DNA from 3 places in the Mesorhizobium sp. M1329 genome. Region 3 is predicted to be linked to each of the others. Evidence: predicted binding sites of a transcription regulator. Region 3 holds the regulator's gene; each other region holds the start of a gene.
What was found. The regulator PhoB, encoded in region 3, activates phosphate uptake and scavenging genes when phosphate is short. The targets are predictions, from matches to a motif close to TGTCATNNANCTGTCAT.
Positions count from the first base shown of each region.

Region 1 (7,405 bases), on a different contig from region 3:
GATTTCGGCCTGCCTCTGCGCAACCCGCTTGAAATCGAGCAGCCGGTGAAGGTCGCGGTGAAGGCGCTTTGAGGCGTCGATGAAAGCGTGATCTCCCCCCTCGTGGGGGAGATGGCAGTTCCAACCTCAGCGCGCGGCGCGGAAATGCTTGGACAGTTTCAGGCCCTGCGCCTGATAGTTCGAGCCGAGGTCTGTGCCGTAGAGCGCTTGCGGCCGTTTCAGCATGTGCTCGTAGATCAGCCGTCCGACGATCTGGCCGTGGTCGAGGATGAACGGCACTTCGTGGCTGCGTACCTCGAGCACCGCCCGGCTGCCGGTGCCGCCTGACGCCGAATGACCGAAACCCGGGTCGAAGAAACCCGCATAATGGACGCGGAACTCGCCGACCAGCGGATCGAAGGGCGTCATTTCGGCGGCGTAGAGCGGCGGCACATGCACCGCCTCGCGCGACACCAGAATATAGAATTCGTCCGGATCGAGCACCAGTTCGCCGGCGCCGCTCTTGTAGAGCGGCTCCCAGAAATCGACTACATCCTGCGCGGCGCGCTTGTCGACGTCGACCAGGCCGGTGTGGTGCTTGCCGCGATAGCCGACCAGCCCATCCTTGTCGCCGTCGAGGTCGATCGACAGCGCGATGCCGCCGCCTGAGATGTTGGGCGGTTCAGTGGCGACCAGCATCTCGGCGCGGTGCAGTTCGTGCAGGTCGCTTTCCGACAAGAGCGCATTGCCGGTGCGGAACCTGATCTGCGACAGCCGCGAGCCGGTGCGAACGACGATCGGGAAGGTGCGCGGGCTGACCTCCAGATAGAGCGGACCTTCATAGCCGGCGGCGATCTTGTCGAACTCGTGGCCACGGTCGGTCATCACCCGAGTGAAGATATCGAGCCGTCCGGTCGAGCTTTTCGGGTTGGCGGAGGCGGAAATATGCGCGGGCAGCGCCAGGCTTTCGAGCAGCGGCACGATGTAGACGCAGCCGGTTTCCAGCACGGCACCTTCGGCGAGGTTGATCTCGTGCAGCTTCAGCCGGTCGAGCTTGTCGACAACCCTGTGGTCCGGGCCGGGCAAGAAGGAAGCACGCACCCGCCAAGCCTTGTCGCCGAGCCTGAGGTCAAGGCTGGCCGGCTGGATCTGATCGGCATCGAGCGTGCGCGGCGATTTTAGCGCGCCCGTCTGGAACAGCGCGGAAATATCCTGATCGGGAAGAATGCCTGTCTGCCGCAAGGGTCTGGCTCCGTTCGAACGCCGGGCGAGGTCTTGTTCTGTCGCAGGTCCGACCATGGACGCCTTTGGCACCTGCTTGGTACAACCCTCTTAATCATGCCGGCAATTGACGCAAGCGTGGCGCGGGTCTAAAGCTCGTTATCCCGTGGTGATTTGGCCGGTCGGCTTGCAGCCACGTTAAACAAGTCGCTAAAGGACCGTCGGGCCGCAAGGCCATATGGACCGGTTGCGACTTTCGCGACCGGTTTTTTGTTGTTTGGACCAATTTTGGTGTTTGGATAGAATGATGACCAAGAAGCGCGACTGGAAGCCTCAGACCGCACTCGTGCATGCCGGGACGCTGCGTTCCAGCTTCGGCGAGACCTCCGAGGCGATGTATCTCACCCAAGGGTATGTCTACGAGACGGCGCAAGCGGCGGAAGCCCGCTTCAAGGGCGAGGAGCCAGGCTTCATCTATTCGCGTTATGCCAATCCGACCGTCGACATGTTTGAAAAACGCATGTGCGCACTGGAAGGAGCCGAGGACGCGCGCGCCACTGCATCCGGCATGGCGGCGGTGACGGCAGCATTGCTGTGCAGCGCCAAGGCTGGCGACCATATCGTGGCGGCGCGCGCACTGTTCGGCTCCTGCCGCTGGGTGATCGAGACGCTGGCGCCGAAATACGGCATCGAGGCAACGCTGGTCGACGGCACAGACATCGCCAATTGGCAAAAGGCGGTCAAGCCGAACACCAAACTGTTCTTCCTGGAAAGCCCGACCAATCCGACGCTGGAGGTGGTCGACATCGCCGCCGTCGCGGCACTTGCCAATTCGATCGGCGCCAGGCTGATCGTCGACAATGTCTTCGCCACGCCCTTGCAGCAGAAACCCCTGCAGCTCGGCGCCCACATCGTCGTCTACTCCGCGACCAAGCATATTGATGGCCAAGGGCGCTGCCTTGGCGGCATCGTTCTGTCGGACAAGAAGTGGATCGACGAGAACCTGCATGACTATTTCCGCCACACCGGCCCCAGCCTCTCGCCCTTCAATGCCTGGACGCTGCTGAAAGGCCTGGAGACGCTGCCGCTGCGCGTACGCCAGCAGACGGAAAGTGCCGGCCGCATCGCGGATTTCCTCGCCGAGCGCCCGCAAATCGCCCGCGTCATCTATCCCGGTCGCGCCGACCACCCGCAAGCGGCCGTGGTCAAGAAGCAGATGTCGGGCGGCTCGACGCTGATCTGCCTGGATGTGAAGGGCGGCAAGCAGGCGGCCTTTGCCTTCCAGAACGCACTCGAAATCGTGCTCATTTCCAACAATCTCGGCGACGCCAAGAGCCTGATCACCCATCCGGCGACGACGACGCACAAGAACTTGACCGATGAGGCCCGCGCCGAGCTCGGCATCGGACCGGGCACGCTCAGGCTGTCAGTCGGCCTTGAGGACGCCGACGATCTGCTCGAAGACATCCAGCAGGCGCTGAGAGTTGCCGGATAAGGGCTGGACGAACAGAGGCGAGCGGGGACGCGCCGATCAGGCGCCGGACGGGGTCTGTTCCAGCTCCGCGACGGCCTTGCTCTGGATAGTCATCACATTGCCTCGCCAATCGACGGCGCCGCTCAGCCATCCGCGCGCCCAAATGGCGGGAAGCATCAGGTCTCGCGCCATCATCGCCGGGATCGTGCGCAGCGACAGGTGCCATCCCTTGGCCGAGGCCAAGGCGCATTCCGGCAGGTAGGCCGCGACCAGCACGGCGGTGGCGGTGGCCGGCAGGCTGACGCCGGCGTCAGCCGCGGCAACCAGCGCAAGCACCAGCGGCGGTGCCGCGCCGATCAGGATTTCGGGGGCAAAGAACAGTGCAAAGGTGACGCGGCGCAGCCGCGCCCAGCGCGCCTGCCGCGACCAGATCTCGCCAAGCGTGCGCCGGCCGAGCGGCTGTTCGAAGGGCGAGGCGACAAGATTGACCCGCAGTCCGAGCCGGTTGACCAGCTTGGTCGCGGCGGCGTCCTCGGCGATCTCGGCAGCAAGCGCGCGGATGCCACCATTGGCGTCGAGCATGGGCTTGTTCCACAACATGCTCTTGCCCTGGGCGAAGCCGAGGCCGAGCGCCGCTCCAGCGTACTGCCAGCGCGCCTGCAGCGTGTTGAGAAAGGCGCATTCTACCTCCCCCCAGAAGCCGTCCGGCCGCGAGCCGATCGGCGTCGAGCAGACGAGGCCGGTGTCGTGCCGCCACGCCGCCATCAGGTGCTGGACGTAATCGCTCGGCATAAGCACGTTGGAATCGGCAAGGATGACCCAGCGATAATGCGCCGCCTCCCAACCCTTCACACAATTATTGAGTTTCGGATTGCCGCTGATGCGGTCGTCACCGACTAAAAGGCGGGCGCGAATAGCTGGAAAGCGCGCCATTGCGGCGGTGATCGGCTCGACCACCGGGTCGTCGGCATGGGCGACGCAGAAGATGAGTTCGTAGCGCGGCCAGTCGAGGGAGAAGGCGCGCTCCAGCGTCTCTTCGGCAAACGGCTCGACGCCGCGCGCCGGGATGACGATCGATACCGGCGGCGCGTTGGCCGCGGGCGGTGCAATCCTGGCTGGTCGCTTTAGCTTCAGCAAGGCTAACAGGATGCTGGCGAGATTTGAAAGAAGGAGGGCTATGGAAAGGAGAGCGGCTGCGAATGTCGGTTCCATCGAGATCTGGTCACTCCAGAAATGCTGGCCGCATGACGGCCGTTTTCAACAAATCGACAAAACGCTGAGTCGCCCGGCACAAGCCTGCACACCATCATTGTCATGTGTCACTCAAATGACATTGTTTTTCGGCACCTGCGCTTGAGATCGGGCAAGAAGATGCCGCGCATCGTTGACCAAACTGCGCTGAGCATCGAAAGTTCCATCTACATTGCTTTGGAGCAGTTTATGTACAGCGCCGTCACCCGCAACATCGAAGTGCAGGTCAGGCCGTTCTATCTGGAGGATCACTCCGACCCGCCACAAAACCGCTATGTCTGGGGCTACCAGGTGACCATCGACAATCAGTCGGACGACTTCGTGCAGCTTCTGTCGCGCTACTGGCACATTACCGACGGCACCGGCAAGGTCGAGGAAGTGCGCGGCCCCGGGGTCGTCGGCGAGCAACCTGGACTCAACCCCGGCGACAGCTATCAGTATACGTCTGGATGCCCGCTCTCGACCCCGTCCGGCATCATGGTCGGGCACTACACAATGCGCAACAAACGGGGTGAGACCTTCGACGTCGCCATCCCCGCCTTCTCGCTCGATTTGCCGGGCACGCGGCGCACCGTCAATTGACGTTCACTTGGATTCCTCTCCCCGCCTTGCGGGGGCGAGGAAATCCAAGTTCTGCGAAGGCAGCCGCACTGATGCTCGTTATTGAGCCGCTGCAAATTCCGCCGGATCGAAGTCATATTGTTTCGAACAGAATTCGCAGGCCACGTGAATGCTGCCATCCTCGGTGCTGTCCCTGATCTCCTCGGCGGAAAAGCCTTCGAGGATGCCCTGGATCTTCTCCCTCGAGCATGAGCACTGGTCGGCGACCGGCACCCCGCCGAAGACGCGGACGCCATGCTCGTGGAAAAGCCGGTAAAGCAGCCGTTCGGCGCCGATCGTCGGATCGATCAGCTCGGTCGGTTCAATAGTACCAAGCAGCGCCAGCAGCTCCTGCCAGGAATTGTCGGCCGGGTCGTGGATTTCCTCACGCGGATCGCCGTCGCCACCGGGAAAGTCGGGGACGCGCATGCGCTCCGCCGACTGCGGCAGGAATTGTGCCAGCAAGCCACCGGCCCGCCATTGCTCGCGGGCACCGCCGACGCCGGGCGTCAGAAGCTTGGCAACCGAAAGCCGGAGGTCGGTCGGAATCTGCTCCGACTGGCGGAAATAGGTGCGTGCGGCATCTTCCAGCGTGACGCCGTCGAGCTGGACGATGCCCTGGTAGCGTTGCGTGTGGGCGCCCTGGTCGATGGTCAGCGCCAGGACGCCGCTGCCGAGCAGCGTCTGCGGTGACGTCTCGCCGGCAGAAGTCAAAGCCTGCAGCCGGTCGGCATCGAAGCGGGCATAAGCGCGCAGCGCGTGCGGCGTGGAGAAATCCGCGACCAGCATGTCGACCGGCCCGTCGGTGCGGGTCTGCAGAATGAACTTGCCCTCGAACTTCAGCGAAGTTCCGAGCAATACCGTCAGCACACAGGCTTCGGCCAGGAGGCGGGCGACCGGCTCGGGATAGTCGTGGCGGCTGAGAATAGCGTCGAGCATCGGCCCGAGCTGGACGGTGCGGCCGCGCACGTCGAGCGGGCCGACCTCGAACGGCACGACATGGTCGTCGCCGGCGTAGCCGAATTCGCCGAGCTTGGGTTTATGTTCAGCCAATTGATGAGTTTCCAACATGACAAAGCTCCGGGGCGCGGCGATGCCGCCCTCCGGGGCGCATGCGACGAGACGCGCTCGATTTGCGTGATGCGCCTGAGATAGGCACCACCCACTCCCGGATCAAGGCGGCCCGGATCAACGCGGCGCAGATCAGGCCAGCCCGGATCAAGGCGGCCCTTATCAAGCGCCCAGGCACCAGGCCAAGACCGCCTTCTGGGCATGGAGCCGGTTCTCCGCCTCATCGAACACCACAGAATGCGGTCCGTCGATGACCTCGTCGGTAACCTCCTCACCGCGATGCGCCGGCAGACAGTGCATGAACAGCGCGTCAGGCTTGGCTTTCGCCATCAGTGCCGCATTGACCTGGTAGGGTAGGAAGACATTGTGGCCGCGGGCACGGTGCTCCTGGCCCATCGACACCCAGCAGTCGGTGACGATGCAATCGGCCTCGTGAACGGCCTCCTCGGGCGAACGGGTGAATTTCAGCTTGCCGCCATTGGCTTTCGACCAGTCGACATGCTTCTGGGCCGGTTCGCTGCCCTCGGGCACGGCGATGTTCAGCTTGAAGCGGAAGCGCGCAGATGCCTCCAGCAGCGAATGCAGCACGTTGTTGCCGTCGCCGGTCCAGGCGATCGTCTTGCCGGCCACCGGACCACGGTGCTCTTCGAAGGTCATGATGTCGGCCATCAGCTGGCAGGGATGGGTCTCGTCGGTCAGCCCGTTGATGACGGGAACCGTAGCGTTTTCCGTCAGTTCCAGCAGCCGGTCATGCGAGGTGGTGCGGATCATGATGGCATCGACATAGCGTGACAGCACCTTGGCCGTGTCGGCAATGGTCTCCGAGCGGCCAAGCTGCATCTCGGTGCCGGTCAGCATGATCGTCTCGCCACCCAACTGCCGCATGCCGACGTCGAACGACACGCGCGTCCGCGTCGACGGCTTGTCGAAGATCATCGCCAGCACCTTGCCTTCGAGCGGCTTGCTGCGTTCGCCGGCCTTGAGCCTTGCCTTTCGCACAGCTGCGTCGTCGAGCATGAAACGCAGATCGCCTTCGGAAACGGCGGAAAGATCGGTGAAATGGCGAAGGGACATCAGGAATTCCAGGATTACTTCGCTGCGGCAGCGACGATGGCATCCGCCAGGCTCTTGGCGCCGGCACGAATGCGCTCGAGCGCTTCGTGGATCTCGGCGTCGGTGACGGTGAGAGGCGGCAGCAGGCGGATAACGTTGTCGCCGGCCGGAACCGTCAAGAGATGCTGGTCACGCAGTGCCACCGTGACTTTGGTGTTGGGCATCGCGCATTTAAGCCCGAGCATCAGGCCGGTGCCCCTGATGCTTTCGATAACATCCGGAAATTCGTCGGCGACGCCTGCAAGCCCCTGCTTCAACAGCAGTGCCTTGCGCTGGACGTCCTCGAGAAAGCCGTCCTCCAGCACCACGTCGAGCACGGCGTTGCCGACCGCCATCGCCAGCGGATTGCCGCCGAAGGTGGTGCCGTGCACGCCGGCGGTCATGCCGACCGCTGCCTCGTCGGTGGCGAGGCAGGCACCCATCGGGAAGCCGCCGCCGATGCCCTTGGCCACCGCCATGAGGTCGGGGGTTACACCCGCCCACTCATGCGCGAACAGCTTTCCGGTGCGGCCGACGCCGCACTGGACCTCGTCGAAAATCAGGAGCAGCCCGTGCTGATCGCAGAGCTGCCTGAGGCGCTTCAGCGATTGCGTCGGCACTTGCCTGATGCCGCCCTCGCCCTGCACCGGCTCGATCAGGATCGCCGCGGTCTCAGGCGTGATCGCCTTTTCGGCCGCATCGATATCGTCGAAACCG
Region 1 covers NZ_JAMYLN010000014.1:109,525-116,929, reverse strand. Annotated here, with positions in the region: gene araD1 (AraD1 family protein) at 1-72, shown strand, start outside; gene NKH21_RS16545 (2'-deoxycytidine 5'-triphosphate deaminase) at 127-1,278, opposite strand; SAM riboswitch at 1,357-1,434, shown strand; gene NKH21_RS16540 (O-succinylhomoserine sulfhydrylase) at 1,505-2,695, shown strand; gene NKH21_RS16535 (ceramide glucosyltransferase) at 2,732-3,886, opposite strand; gene apaG (Co2+/Mg2+ efflux facilitator ApaG/CorD) at 4,115-4,507, shown strand; gene NKH21_RS16525 (Hsp33 family molecular chaperone) at 4,586-5,596, opposite strand; gene argF (ornithine carbamoyltransferase) at 5,759-6,670, opposite strand; gene NKH21_RS16515 (aspartate aminotransferase family protein) at 6,685-7,405, opposite strand, start outside.
Region 1: NKH21_RS16535 (ceramide glucosyltransferase) is a predicted target of PhoB. The motif match lies at 3,991-4,007, and genes of this name have one in related genera.

Region 2 (7,405 bases), on a different contig from region 3:
CCGGCCGACGGACCCGCCATTCGCGGTGATGACGCCCTTGTACTGTTCGACAAGCGCATCGACCTGCTGCTGCGAGAGGTCCTGCCGGGCAAGAAACACATGTTCGTATAGAGCCATAGTGTTCGTGCCTTTCTTCGTTTCTCTCCCGGTTCCCGGCGGCAAAAGCCTCTGCAACTTCTCTGACCCGCAATCCTTGCGAAGGCGGGGAAGAAAGGAGCATGACGAGACGGTCGAGAGCGGAGACACGGGAGGCGGAAGCGCTTCTGGCTTCACGCGAAGGTTTAGAAAAACCTCCGGCCCTCCGTTCAGCCCCCAGCAAGGACCGGCAGATTGCGAGCGTCTATACAGGAATTTGACCGCAAAGCAAGGCCAAACCACGGAGCAAACGGCCCTACCGTCCAGAGCGCCACGGGCCTCGAGGCAAGGTTTTACGGATTTTTTGAAACCGGCCCTTAACCACCATGCGAAGTTCCAGCACCGGCGGGCGTGGCGGCAACCCGTCGTTCATCATGCGGATGCAAAACCAAACGGTCTGCGCGAGGTCGGCAGCAAGGCGGTTTGGGGATAAAAATGCTTTTCGACAAATTCTGCCGTTCGAAGAGCGGCAACCTGTTCAAGCAATTGGGCGTCGAATGGAGAGGCTGCGTCGAAGCGCGGCCCGGAACCAACAATGTTTCCGACATTTCGCCCGACCAAAACAAACCGGACACCCTGTTTGTACCCTATTTCGCGCCGGACGATCCAGGTAACGCTAAAAATCCAAACAGCTCCTACGGCAATTCAGCGACCGGCTACAACAATTCCTATCTCGACGATACCGTTATCTCCCTGCTTCCCGGCCTCACCGGCGACATGGCGAAGTACAGTTTTTCGACGATGAAACTGATCAACGACAAGAGAGGCCCGCTGACTATCGGCCCAAACCGGGCCTGCCCGACGCCGATAGTGCCGCTGACCGACGATTTCGACAAGTTGCGTAAGGCCGTCGGTGAGATGATCGAATGGAACGGTTCGGGGACCAATGTTTCGGAAGGCTTGTCATGGGGGATGCGGGTGCTCTCGCCGGAACCGCCTTACAGCGACGGCGCGCCTTTCAGGGCGTCAGGCACGACCAAAACGGTGCTGCTGCTCACAGACGGCGAGAATGTTGTCTATGGCGCGAAGGATACGCCACAGAAGTCGGACTATGGCTCTTACGGATTCCTGGCCTCGGGTCGGTTTGGATCCAGCGACCAGACCGCGGCTGCGCGCAATGTCGACGATTGGACAACCAATGTATGCAACACGTTGAAGAAGCAGGACGTGCAGATCTTCACAGTGCTGCTGCAGGCCGACACCGCAGCCAACCGCAAGCTCTACGAGGCCTGCGCATCGTCGCCGTCGGACTATTACCCGACCAACGACGTCAGTCAGCTCGAAAGCGTCTTCTTGAAGATCGGAAGCTCGATTTCGCAACTGCACTTGACGAACTGAACGACGTCGGCCGCTCTCCCGCCGCCACTGCTCAACTCGTGTGTGCAGCCACTTTGCCTGTTGTTTCAGGGAAAAAATCGGGCGCCGCATGGCGCTTGCCGAACATCATGTCGTATTGCAGCAGACGGAAGTCGCGGATCGCCGGATCGATCTCTTTCTGACGCGACCAATCGGGGGTGGCGTCGCCCCCCGGTGCCAAAAGCAAATTGCGATCGATAACGCGGTAGCGATCCCGCAACTGGCCGAGGAAGCCGGTGTAATAGGGATGACTGATGCCGGCCGTCTTGAGGATATGGTAGGGCAGAAAGGCCGGGCTGACGGCGCCTAGATCCTCGGCCGGGCCGCCGCGGTTCGACCAGACGATCAACGGCGTCTGGTGGTGCAGCAGCATCTGGTCGGCCGCCTCCTTGCGCGGCGCGACATTGTCCTTCAGGAAGCCGGTCTCGACGTAGACCGGCCCAAGCGGCGGCAGATGGTCGCCGAAGAAGGCAATGACGGTCGGCCGCTCGCGTTTCTTCGCCCATTCGATCAGCCGCTCGAGGCCGCGGTCCGCGTCGGAAGAGCCTTCGGCATAGCTCAACAGCGATTCACGCGCCCATTGGCTGATCGGCGCCTGCACCTTGTGGGTCGGATTGTTATAGCGATACGGCTCATATGGTCCGTGGTTCTGCAGGCTGACGGCGAAAAAGAAGACCGGCTCGGCGCTGGTATCGGCCTCGTGGATGATCTCGTCCGTCATAGCTGCGTCCGACGCGAGCGGTCCGCGTTTTTGCATGGGCGGCAACGTTTCCTCGGACTTGAAGTCGTTGAAGCCGAAATCGGCATAGACGGCTCCCCGGTTCCAGAACCAGTTGGTTCCGGGATGGATGGCACGCGCGCGGTAGCCCTGACTTTTCAGGAAGGTCGCCAGCGAGGGGGTCGGTGTCCGCACATATTGCTGGTAGGGAATGCTGCCCGCCGGCAGGAAGGCGTTGGAAAAGCCGGTCAGGGCCTCGAACTCGATGTTGGCCGTCATGCCGCCGAATTCGGGCGAGAACATGTAGCCCGTGCGCAGTGCCCGCACATTGGGGATAGGGTCGGGTGTGATGGTGACGCCGGGCAGCTTGGTCGGATCCCAAAAGGATTCGCTCATGACGACGATGATGTCGGGCTTCTCGGCGGGTACCGAGGCCGTTACCTGCGGTTTGCCTATCGCTTCGATCGCCTTGTCGGAATAGCCGGGCGGCGCCGAGACGTGGGCCATCGGGACGTTCAACGCGAAGGCGAGCGCAAAACCGTTTGAGGCATAGTTTTCCTTCTGGTCCCACATGATCGGGATGATCTGCAGCCGGTCGCGCGTCCACGAGAAAGTGGCATAGTCCATGATGGAGACGAAGAAGGCGATCAGCGGCACCGTCAGCGTCAGCCGGGCAAGGCGGCCCTTGTGGCTGAGTGCCGGGACCCGGCGGCGCCATAGCCGCCAGCCATAGACGAGCAGCGACAGCCCGCCGACGATGCCGATCGCCAGGGCAATGGCGGTTCCCGGGCGATCGCGTACCAGGAGCGGCATCAGTGCCACGATCTGCCGGGAATAGAGGAAATCGGTCGGATAGAGCGGATCGCCGAGATAGAGCGACTTCTGGTGGCCGACGAACGCCAGCGACAATGTCAGCGGCGCGACGATCATCAGGCTCTGATGGCTGCGGCCGAGCACGGCGTCGAGGCCGATGAGGATCAGAGCAAAAATGATGATCGTGGTCCAGCCGGGTTTGAAAGGCTGGAGAAAGAAATCAACGGTGCCGGCAAAGTTGCCGCGCACGATCAGTTCGATGGCAAACACCAGGATGGCCGCAGCCAGCAAGCTGATAAGCCCATAGCGGATGACAGGCCATTTGCGCGCCGGCAGATAGCCGGTCGACGGATCGCCTTCAAGAAACTGGGGCGCCGCCTCGGCTGCGCTCTGCTTGGTCTTTGCCACTTCAATAGTTCCCCGGCCCGCAACAAAAGCGTCACTCGATTGTCATCGAACTGTCACGCAAAGCTTAGCGCCTGCGGCGGAAATAAGAAGAGCCAGCAAACAAATCGTGAGCGGTTTTCATCATGAGTGATCGCCAAAAAGCCTGCCGAAACAGGCACTCGGCCGACATTGCGCGGTCAAGGTTGGGCTTGACTTGGCCGCACGCCTTGCGTCACAGGCAACGAGAACCAGCAGCTGGGAGCCGACTATGGCCATCGCATTCACCTTTCCGGGGCAGGGCAGCCAGGCTGTCGGCATGGGCAAGGACCTCGCCGATACTTTTGTGGAATCACGGCGGATCTTCGAGGAAGTCGACGACGCGCTCGGCGAAAAACTATCGCAGCTGATCTGGGAAGGCCCGGAAGAGATGCTGACGCTGACCGCCAATGCCCAGCCGGCGCTGATGGCGGTGTCACTTGCCGCAGTCCGGGCGCTGGAGGCGCGTGGCTTCTCGCTGAACGGCGAGGTCACCTATGTCGCCGGCCACTCGCTCGGTGAATATTCGGCACTTGCGGCCGCTGGTTTCGTTTCGGTCGCCGACGCCGCCCGGCTGTTGCGTATCCGCGGCAATGCCATGCAGGCGGCTGTACCGGCCGGCGAGGGCGCCATGGCGGCGATCATCGGGCTCGAACAGGCCGACGTCGAGGCCGCTTGCGCAGAGGCCGCCCAAGGCGCCGCCAAAGATCCCGCGCAAGCCTTGGTTTGCCAGATCGCCAATGACAATGGCGGCGGCCAGCTGGTGATCTCCGGTGCCAGGCCGGCGGTCGAACTGGCGGCGAAGCTATGCACGGAGAAGGGCGCCAAGCGGGCGCTGATGCTGCAGGTCTCGGCGCCCTTCCATTCGGCATTGATGAAGCCTGCGGCCGAGATCATGCGGGAGGCGCTGGCCGCCGTGACGAAGAGTGCGCCGGTCGTGCCGCTGGTCTCCAATGTTACGGTGACCCCGACGAGCGATCCCGACGAGATTGCCCGCCGCCTCGTCGAACAGGTGGTCGGGCGCGTGCGCTGGCGCGAAACGGTGGAGTGGTTCGGCAGCAACGGCGTCGGCACACTTTACGAAGTGGGCGCCGGCAAGGTGTTGTCGGGGCTGGCGCGCCGCATCAACCGCGATATTGCCACCGCTGCCATCGGATCCGCGGCGGATGTCGAGGCGGCGCTGGCGAAACTTGCATAATCAACTGGCGATTTGACACCGCTCCATGCGAAGGGTGTTCGCTCAGATCAGGAGGCAAGAATGTTCGAATTGACCGGCCGCAAGGCGCTCGTCACCGGCGCATCGGGGGGCATCGGCGAGGCGATCGCCCGCGTGCTGCATGCCCAGGGCGCCATAGTCGGCCTGCACGGCACACGTATCGAGAAACTGGAAGCGCTGGCCGCCGAACTGGGCGACCGGGTCAAGCTTTTCCCGGCCGATCTTTCCAATCGCGACGACGTCAAGGCGCTCGGCCAGAAGGCGGAGGCCGATCTCGAAGGCGTCGACATCCTCGTCAACAATGCCGGCATCACCAAGGACGGGTTGTTCGTACGCATGTCTGATGCCGACTGGGATAGCGTGCTCGAGGTCAACCTGACCGCCGTGTTCCGGCTGACCCGCGAGCTTACCCATCCGATGATGCGACGCCGCCATGGCCGCATCATCAACATCACCTCAGTGGTTGGCGTCACCGGCAATCCCGGCCAGACCAATTACTGCGCCTCCAAAGCCGGTATGATCGGCTTTTCCAAGTCGCTGGCGCAGGAGATCGCCACCCGCAATATCACCGTCAACTGCGTCGCCCCGGGCTTCATCGAATCGGCGATGACCGCCAAGCTCAACGACAAGCAGAAAGAGGCGATCATGGCGGCGATCCCGACCCGGCGCATGGGCACGGGCGCCGAAGTCGCCTCTGCCGTCGCCTACCTCGCTTCCAATGAGGCAGCCTACGTCACCGGCCAGACCATTCATGTCAATGGCGGCATGGCCATGATCTAACACTTGGGAAAACGCTTCATTCCATCTTGGATGCACGGGATTTTTCGTGTAATGCCGCCCGCAACCCGGCGGTTCGGGCAAAAACCGGTCCTGTTCCGCTGCGTTTCCGGAAGGACCATCTTTCAGCTTGATTAGCGGCATTCTGCCCGCTAACGAAGACAGACAACCAAAAGACGAGGATGCCCAAATGAGTGACACCGCAGAGCGCGTCAAGAAGATCGTCATCGAGCACCTTGGCGTCGATGCCGACAAGGTGACGGAGCAGGCGAGCTTCATCGATGATCTGGGCGCGGACAGCCTCGACACGGTCGAACTTGTCATGGCGTTCGAAGAAGAGTTCGGTGTCGAAATCCCGGACGACGCCGCCGAGACCATCCTGACTGTTGGCGATGCGGTGAAATACATCGACAAGGCCTCCGCCTGACGCTATTTGCAGTCATCACCGGGGAGGACCTGCGATGAGGCGTGTCGTCGTCACGGGCCTTGGGCTGCTTTCGCCGTTCGGCATGGGCTTCGAGCACAGCTGGAAGGAGCTTCTGACCGGCCGCAGCGCAGCCAAGCGCATCACCGAATTCGAGGTGGAAGACCTTGCCTGCAAGGTCGCCCACGTCATTCCGCGCGGTGACGGCTCCAATGCCACTTTCAATCCTGAAGCCGTTCTCGAGCCGAAGGAACTGCGCAAGATCGGCGACTTCATCCTGTACGGGATCGCGGCCGCCGACGAGGCACTCAAGGATTCCGGCTGGCAGCCGAAGACGCATGAGGAACAGTGCGCCACTGGCGTGCTGATCGGTTCGGGCATCGGCGGCATCGAAGGCATCGCCGAGAATGCGATGATCCTCAAGGAACGCGGTCCGCGCCGCATCAGCCCGTTCTTCATTCCCGGCCAGATCATCAACCTCGTCTCCGGTCAGGTCTCGATCCGGCATGGGCTGAAAGGCCCCAACCATGCCGTCGTCACCGCTTGCTCGACCGGTGCGCATGCCATCGGCGATGCCGCCCGGCTGATCATCTGGGGCGATGCCGACGTTATGGTCGCGGGCGGCGCCGAAGCGCCGGTGACGAGGCTCTCGATCGCCGGATTCGCCGCTTGCCGCGCGCTCTCCACCGAGCGCAACGACGCGCCGCAAACGGCCTCACGCCCCTATGATCGCGATCGCGACGGCTTCGTCATGGGAGAGGGCGCCGGTGTTGTCGTGCTCGAGGAACTCGAACACGCCAAGGCCCGCGGCGCCAAGATCTATGCCGAGGTCACCGGCTACGGTCTGACCGGTGACGCCTATCACATCACCGCGCCTGCCGAGGATGGCGACGGCGCTTTCCGTTGCATGACCGCGGCGCTGAACCGGGCGAAGCTGACGCCGGCCGATGTCGACTACATCAACGCGCACGGCACCTCGACCATGGCCGATACGATCGAACTCGGCGCCGTCGAGCGGCTGGTCGGCAACGCCGCCTCGAAGATATCGATGTCGTCGACCAAATCGTCGATTGGCCACCTGCTGGGCGCGGCTGGTGCTGCCGAGGCGATCTTTTCGATCCTCGCCATTCGCGACAACATCGCGCCGGCGACCATCAATCTCGACAATCCGGAGCGCGAAACGGCGATCGACCTGGTGCCGCACAAGCCGCGAGCCCGGCAGATCGACGTGGCGCTGTCCAACTCCTTCGGCTTCGGTGGCACCAACGCCTCGCTCGTCTTCCAGCGCTACAATGGCTGACCGCTCTGCCGGTTTCCGTCTGCCGTCAATTTTGCCATATTCGCCCCTACTCTGCCCGAGGGGATTCGTCGCAAGATCAATTGGTAGGGCGCTATGAACACTAATCCGGCCGATAACGGGGAATTCGGGCAACGGGCGGCAACGCCCGGCCCGATCGTGCCGAAGACGGCCAGCGAGGCGTTGCGGCCCGAGGCCGGCACGCCGCCGCCGAAGCGCTCGCGTGCCTCGCGCAGCCAGTTCGTC
Region 2 covers NZ_JAMYLN010000001.1:16,523-23,927, reverse strand. Annotated here, with positions in the region: gene rpsF (30S ribosomal protein S6) at 1-117, opposite strand, end outside; gene NKH21_RS00115 (vWA domain-containing protein) at 571-1,473, shown strand; gene NKH21_RS00110 (LTA synthase family protein) at 1,505-3,430, opposite strand; gene fabD (ACP S-malonyltransferase) at 3,678-4,643, shown strand; gene fabG (3-oxoacyl-[acyl-carrier-protein] reductase) at 4,704-5,441, shown strand; gene NKH21_RS00095 (acyl carrier protein) at 5,629-5,865, shown strand; gene fabF (beta-ketoacyl-ACP synthase II) at 5,900-7,162, shown strand; gene mltG (endolytic transglycosylase MltG) at 7,256-7,405, shown strand, end outside.
Region 2: NKH21_RS00110 (LTA synthase family protein) is a predicted target of PhoB. The motif match lies at 3,471-3,487, and genes of this name have one in related genera.

Region 3 (7,405 bases):
CGGCAGCCAGCGCGATGATCCATATCCAGGGATTTCCAAGCTGGAACTCCATGACGCGGATGAGGAATTCGGCCTGCGCCACGCCCATCACCATGCCGATCACGCCTTCGACGGAGCCGACCGAAAGATCGATGTTGCGCATCACGATGACCAGCACCATGCCGGTCGCCATGATCGCGACCGAGGAGGTCTGCACCGACAAGTTCCAGAGATTGCGCGGCGTGAGGAAAAGCCCACCCGAGAGTATGTGGATCCCGACCCAGATGACCAGCAGCGCGCCGACCATGCCGAGCATGCGCGTGTCGAGTTCGGTTGCCTTGAGAAATCGGGCAACGATGCCGAGCTCGGATTCACGCGCCCGGTCTGCCGTGCTGTCGACCGGCGTGTTGGAAGTCGTGTCGGTCATCATGTTTCTCCCGCCGGGTTGCCGTCTGCCGCGGATGCCGGAAGCAGCCTAGAAGTTATCCGCCGGAAGCGGAAAAACAACTCTTGTTGAAAAAACGCCGCGGCGAGCGGCCGCGGCGTTCGGACGTCTCGGAAACGTCGGCTCAGTTGCAGACTGCAACAGTGCCCGCCGCCACGCCGGCGCAGACCTCTTCTTTCTTGATCCAGCCGGCGTCGATGACGACGTTGAGGTTATCCTTGGTGATGGCGACCGGGGTCAGGAACAGCGACTTGACGGTATTGCCGCCGGGCGTGGTGAAATCCTTCACGCCGGCAATGTCGGTCATCTGCTTGCCGTCGGCCAGTTGCGAGGCGATCTCGGCGGCGTTCTTGCCGAGCTCGCGCGCATCCTTCCACACCGACACAGTCTGTGTGCCGAGCGCGATGCGGTTCAGCGCGGCGTGGTCGCCGTCCTGGCCCGAGACCGGAACAGATCCAGCCAACCCTTGCGCCGTCAATGCTGCGACGACGCCGCCGGCAGTACCGTCATTGGCCGCGACCACTGCATCGACCTTGTTGTCGTTCGCCGTCAGGAACTGTTCCATGTTTTTCTGGGCGTTGGCCGGCAGCCAGCCGTCGGTATAGGCCTCGCCGACATTCTTGATCTTGCCGCTGTCGATAGCGTCCTTCAGCACTTCCATCGAACCGGCAAACAGGAAATCGGCATTCGGATCGGCACCCGAGCCCTTGATGAAGACGTAGTTGCCTTCCGGCTTCACCTTGAACACTTCGCGGGCCTGCATGCGGCCGACTTCCTTGTTGTCAAAGGTCAGGTAAAAGACGTCCTTGTTCTCGATCAGCCGGTCGTAGCCGACAACCGGAATACCTTCGTCCAGCGCCTTCTGCACGGCCGGCCCGATGGCCGAGGCGTCCTGCGCAAGGATGATCAGTGCGTTGGCGCCCTGCGAGATCAGGCTCTCGACGTCGGTGAGCTGCTTGCCGGGGTTGGACTGCGCGTCGGCGGAAATATACTTGTCGCCGGCGGCCTCGATGGCCGCCTTCATTGCGGCCTCGTCGGTCTTCCAGCGCTCTTCCTGGAAGTTCGACCAGGAAACGCCGATGACCTTGTCTTTAGCCTGCGCCACCGACGCCAGCGCCAGCGTCATGGCGACACCCGCCAGAATGGCGGTCGTGAATTTCTTCATCATATCCTCCCTGCGCCGCGTACGGCGTGACCAATTGGCTCAAAGACCAGCTTAGAAGCTCTAATTTTTTCGAGCCTCGAAAAAATACTGGCCCGATCTCCGGCTGCTGTCAACATCGATTCTGATGGATTTTGATGACTTTGCGAGTTTTTTCGAGCGTCGGAATAAACGATGACAGCGCCACCCGCATCTGACACTATTTGCCTGCATCCGACACTGTTTGTCGGACATTACCGACGGCTTCCGGTTCATGAGCGGCCGCGGCAACCGGGAGGAAAGCAAAACGATGTCGGTCGGAATCCGCCATGACGATTTGCGCCGGCGCAACCGGGCGATGGTGATCTCGGCGGTGCGCCGGGCCGGCCAGCCATCGCGTACTGAGATCGCAGCAACCACCGGCCTCAGCCATTCGACCATATCGGCGATCTCCTCCGACCTGATACGGGAAGGCATCCTCGCCGAGAGCAAGGCAAGCGAGCCCGTTTCGTTGAAACGCGGTCGTCCGCAGGTCGGCCTCGCCCTCAACCCGGAAGCTGCGGCGGTGTTGACCGTGGTGTTGTCGCTGAATTTCCTGTCGGCCGCCATTATCGACTATGCGGGACAGGTGGTCGCCGAGGAACAGCGCCGGCTGGACACGCTGACCATGCCGCGCGACGAACTGATCCGCGAATGCATGGCCATCGTCCGGCGCCGACTTGAGGATCCAGACCTTGACGTCCGCAGTGTCGCCCGCATCGCCCTAGCTATCCAGGGCATTACCGACTCCCCTGCACGCGCCATGCTGTGGTCGCCGATCACGCCGCAGACCGACATTGCCTTTGCCGACATGCTGGAGGACGAATTCGGCATCCCGGCAACGGTGGAGAACGACTGCAATATGATGGCGGTGGCTCTGCGCTGGCGCAAGCCGGACCGCTATCGCGACGACTTCATCGCCATCCTGCTTTCGCATGGCATCGGCATGGGGCTAGTGTTGAAGGGCGAGCTGTTCACCGGCACGCATTCCTCGGGCGGCGAGTTTGGCCACATGATCCATCGTCCAGGCGGCGCGCTCTGCCGTTGCGGACGACGCGGCTGCATCGAGGCCTATGCCGGCAACTACGCCATCTGGCGCAACGCCAGGCAGATGAGCGAAGACAGCGAACCGGTCGCCGACGTCAGCGACGCCGACATGCGCGCCCTGGCGGCCCGGGCGCGCGAGAAAGATGGGCCGGAACGCGAGGCCTACTGCAAGGCCGGCGAAGCGCTGGGTTTCGGTCTCGGCTCGCTGTTCGCGCTGATCGATCCGGCACCGGTCGCGATGGTCGGCGCCAGTGCCGCCGCCTTCGATCTGATCGAGCCGGCCTTGCGCAAGGCAATCGCACAGACCGCCGGCGGCCAGCATTCCGGCTCGATCTCTTTCGACACTGAGCCGAACGAATTGCCGCTGATCCGCGAAGGCTGCGCGATGCGGGCGTTAAGCTTCGTCGACCAGGAGATTTTCGCGCCGGGCGCGCAAATGAGGCCCGGCGTCCGAAAGAACGTCGCCTGACCAGGCGGATCAATCTTCCCTGATCGCATAACCGGCACCGCGGATGGTGCGGATGACATCCGGCATGCGGCCGTTATTGACGGCTTTGCGCAGCCGGCCGACATGGACGTCCACTGTGCGTTCGTCGATGTAGATCGTCTCGCCCCAGACATTATCGAGCAACTGGCTGCGCGAGAAGACGCGGCCCGGATGCCGCATCATAAACTCCAGCAGCCGGAATTCGGTCGGTCCGAGCCTGATCTCGCTCTTCTTGCGATAGACCCTGTGCGATTCGCGATCGAGCACGATGTCGCCGACCTTCAGCACGCTGGACAGCACTTCCGGCTTGGCGCGGCGCAGCAGCGCCTTGACCCTGGCCATGAATTCCGGTGTAGAAAACGGTTTGACCAGATAGTCGTCGGCGCCGGTCGAAAGACCGCGCACCCGGTCGCTCTCCTCGCCGCGCGCGGTCAGCATGATGATCGGCAGCCGCTCGGTTTCGGGGCGCACCCGCAACCGGCGGCAGAGCTCGATGCCGGAAACCGCTGGTATCATCCAGTCGAGCACCAGAAGGTCGGGCACATTCTCCTGCAAACGGATCTCGGCTTCGTCGCCGCGTGTCACCACCTCGACCTGGTAGCCTTCGGATTCGAGATTGTAGCGGAGCAGCACACCCAACGGCTCCTCGTCCTCCACCACCATTACTCGTGGTGCGATCATCAGCTGGGCACCCCCATCATGTCACCGGCGCGGACATTGTCGTTTCGTCCTGCTTCGGACGATTGACCGGCAATTGCTCGCCGGTCAGCACATAATACGCATTTTCGGCGATGTTGGTGACATGGTCGCCGATCCGCTCCAGATTCTTGGCGCAGAACAGCAGGTGCGTGCAAGCGGTGATGTTGCGCGGATCTTCCATCATGTAGGTCAATAGCTCGCGGAACACGGACGTGTATTTGACGTCAATGCGCTCGTCGGCGGCACGCAGCTTGGCCAACGCGGCCGCATCGCCTGCAGCATACTCCTCGATGACGCCCTGCACCTGGATGAGCACCAGCTGCGCCATCGCGTCGATGGAATGCGACAAGTCGCGCGGCGTGACGCTGAGGCCGACCGCACTCACACGCTTGGCGATATTCTTGGCAAGGTCGCCGATGCGTTCGAGGTCGCCGGCCATGCGGATCGCTCCGACCACATGGCGAAGATCGTGGGCCATCGGCTGGCGTTTGGCGATCAGGGTGATGGCGCGGTCGTCCAGTTCGCGTTGACGCGCATCCATGATGGCGTCGTCGGAAACGACGCGTTGCGCCAACACGTTGTCGGAATTCAACAGGGCCTTGGTCGCCCCGCCGACCATCGAACCGGCGAGGTCGGCCATGTCGCGGATCAGCTTGCTGATCTGCTCGAGATCCTCGTCGAAAGAAGCGACTGTGTGTTCGCCCATGGTCCTGTCCTCATATGCATGATCGGAACGGCTCAGCCGAAGCGGCCGGTGATATAATCCTGCGTGCGCTTCTCGCGGGGCGACGTGAAGATCTTCTCGGTCCGGTCGAACTCGACCAGTTCACCCAGATACATGAAGGCGGTCTGGCGCGACACGCGCGCCGCCTGCTGCATGTTGTGGGTGACGATGACGATCGTGTAGTCGGCTTGCAATTCGTCGATCAGTTCCTCGATCTTGGCGGTCGACAATGGGTCGAGTGCGGACGCCGGTTCGTCGAGCAGAATGACTTCCGGCTTCACGGCCACGGTGCGGGCGATACAGAGCCGCTGCTGCTGGCCGCCGGACAGGCTCAAGCCGCTGGCGTTGAGTTTGTCCTTGACCTCGCTCCACAGCGCGGCGCGCTTCAACGCCTGTTCGACGCGGCCGTCCATCTCGGACTTGCCGAGGTTTTCGTAGAGCCTGACGCCGAAGGCGATGTTCTCGTAGATCGACATCGGGAACGGCGTCGGCTTCTGGAACACCATGCCGATCTTGGTCCTGAGGAGGTTGAGATCCTGCGACCGGTCGAGAATGTTTTTGCCGTCGAGCAGCACCTGGCCCTCGGCTGTCTGTTTCGGGTAGAGCTCATAGATGCGGTTGAACACACGCAGCAGCGTCGATTTCCCGCAGCCCGAAGGCCCAATGAAGGCCGTGACGCTGCGCTCGGGCAGCGACAGGCTGATGTCCTTTAGCGCCTTGCTCTGGCCGTAGTAGAAGTTGAGGTTCTTGACCTCGATCTTCGTCTTCTCGGCGACCGTTTCGGTCATCGTCATGTCCGGGGACAACATCTGTGTCATCTGTCCTCTCTGCGTCCGGTAAGGCTGCGGGCGAGGATGCTCAAGCCCAGAACCGTCAGGGTGATTATGAGTGCGCCGGTCCACGCCAGTTGCTGCCATTCCTCGTAAGGGCTGAGAGCGAACTGGAAGATGGTCACCGGCAGGCTGGCCATCGGCGCGTTGATATTGCTGCTCCAGAACTGGTTGTTGAGCGCGGTGAAGAGCAGCGGCGCCGTCTCGCCGGAAATGCGCGCTATCGCCAGCAATATGCCGGTGACGATGCCGGATAATGCGGCGCGGTAGGCGACCGAACGGATCACCACCCAGCGCGGCGCGCCGATCGCGGCACCGGCTTCACGTAATGCGTTCGGCACCAGGTTGAGCATGTCTTCGGTGGTGCGCACGACCACCGGAATGACCAGGATGGCAAGCGCAACGGCGCCGGCAATGGCCGAGAAATGCCCCATTGGCCGCACCATCAACTCATAGACGAACAAGCCGATGATGATCGACGGCGCCGACAACAGGATGTCGTTGATGAAGCGGACGACGGTGGTGATGCGCGAGAAACGTCCATATTCGGCCATGTAGGTTCCCGCCAGCACGCCGATCGGCGTGCCGACGACAACAGCGATGATCGTCATCAGCAGGCTTCCCGCAATGGCATTGAGCAGGCCGCCGGCCTCGCCCGGTGGTGGCGTCATCTCGGTGAAGACCGCAAGCGAAAGCCCGGCCGTGCCCTTATAGACCAGCGCGCCGAGGATGAGCGCCAGCCAGGCAAGCCCGATGCCGGCGGCGACGACGCAAAGCGCCATCATCACCGAATTCCTGGCTTTGCGGCGGCTGTGGAGCGATGAGGATGTCGACATCGGTCAGGCTCCCGTACGGGCGTCGATCCGCATCAGCATATAGCGGGCGGCGGCAAGGATCAGGAAGGTGATGACGAACAGGATCAGGCCGAGCGAAACCAGCGAGGAGGTGTAGAGATCGCCGTCGGCTTCGGTGAATTCATTGGCGATGGTGGCCGAGATGGTCGTGCCCGGCGCGAACAGAGAGGCGCTGATGCGGTGGGCGTTGCCGATGACGAAGGTCACCGCCATGGTCTCGCCGAGCGCCCGGCCGAGGCCAAGCATGACGCCGCCCATGATGCCGATGCGGGTATAGGGAATGACCACGCGCCGGGTCACTTCCCATGTCGTGCAGCCGATGCCGTAGGCCGATTCCTTCAGCACCGCCGGCACCGTATCGAAGACGTCCTTGGTGATCGAGGTGATGAAGGGCAGCACCATGATGGCGAGGATCAGCGCCGAGGTCAGAAGGCCGATGCCGTAAGGAGGGCCGGCGAAAAGGCTGGATAGTCCCGGCACGCCGTGGAAGATGTTGATTATGAAGGGCTGTATCGTCGTCTGCAGGAACGGCGCGAACACGAACAGGCCCCAGATGCCGTAGATGATCGAGGGAATGCCGGCCAATAGCTCGACCGCTATGCCGATCGGGCGCCTGAGCGGGCGCGGGCAGAGCTCGGTGAGAAAGATTGCAATGCCGATGCCGATCGGGACCGCGATCAGGATGGCGATGGCCGCCGTTACCAGGGTGCCGTAGATCGGCGCCAGTGCGCCAAATTTTTCCGTGACCGGATTCCAGCTCTCAGTCGTCAGGAAAGAAAAACCGAAGGAGGACAGCGCCTGCCATGAGCCGGCAAACAGCGAGATCGCGACACCGCCGAGGATGACCAGCACAAGAATTGCGGAAGCGCGGGTGAGACCGCGGAATATGGCATCTGTGAGCGCGAAGCGCCGCACCGTAGCTTCCCTGGCCCGGGCTGCTGCGGATGATGGCATGGCATCGGAAGCGATGGTCATTGGGTCCTCGCGATTAAAGGCAACAGGGAGGGCGCCGTCGACGCCCTCCCTGGAGGAGATTACATAGCCGAGTAGAGCGGCTTGCCGTCGCTGCCGACGACTTCCTTGGCCCACATCGCCTTGACGCTCTCGACCACCTTGTCGGGCATCGGAACGTAGTCCAGCTCGCCCGCCATCTCGTCGCC
Region 3 covers NZ_JAMYLN010000020.1:50,425-57,829, reverse strand. Annotated here, with positions in the region: gene NKH21_RS20225 (sugar ABC transporter permease) at 1-406, opposite strand, end outside; gene xylF (D-xylose ABC transporter substrate-binding protein) at 549-1,589, opposite strand; gene NKH21_RS20215 (ROK family protein) at 1,876-3,120, shown strand; gene phoB (phosphate regulon transcriptional regulator PhoB) at 3,130-3,819, opposite strand; gene phoU (phosphate signaling complex protein PhoU) at 3,836-4,543, opposite strand; gene pstB (phosphate ABC transporter ATP-binding protein PstB) at 4,576-5,379, opposite strand; gene pstA (phosphate ABC transporter permease PstA) at 5,376-6,227, opposite strand; gene pstC (phosphate ABC transporter permease subunit PstC) at 6,231-7,220, opposite strand; gene pstS (phosphate ABC transporter substrate-binding protein PstS) at 7,280-7,405, opposite strand, start outside.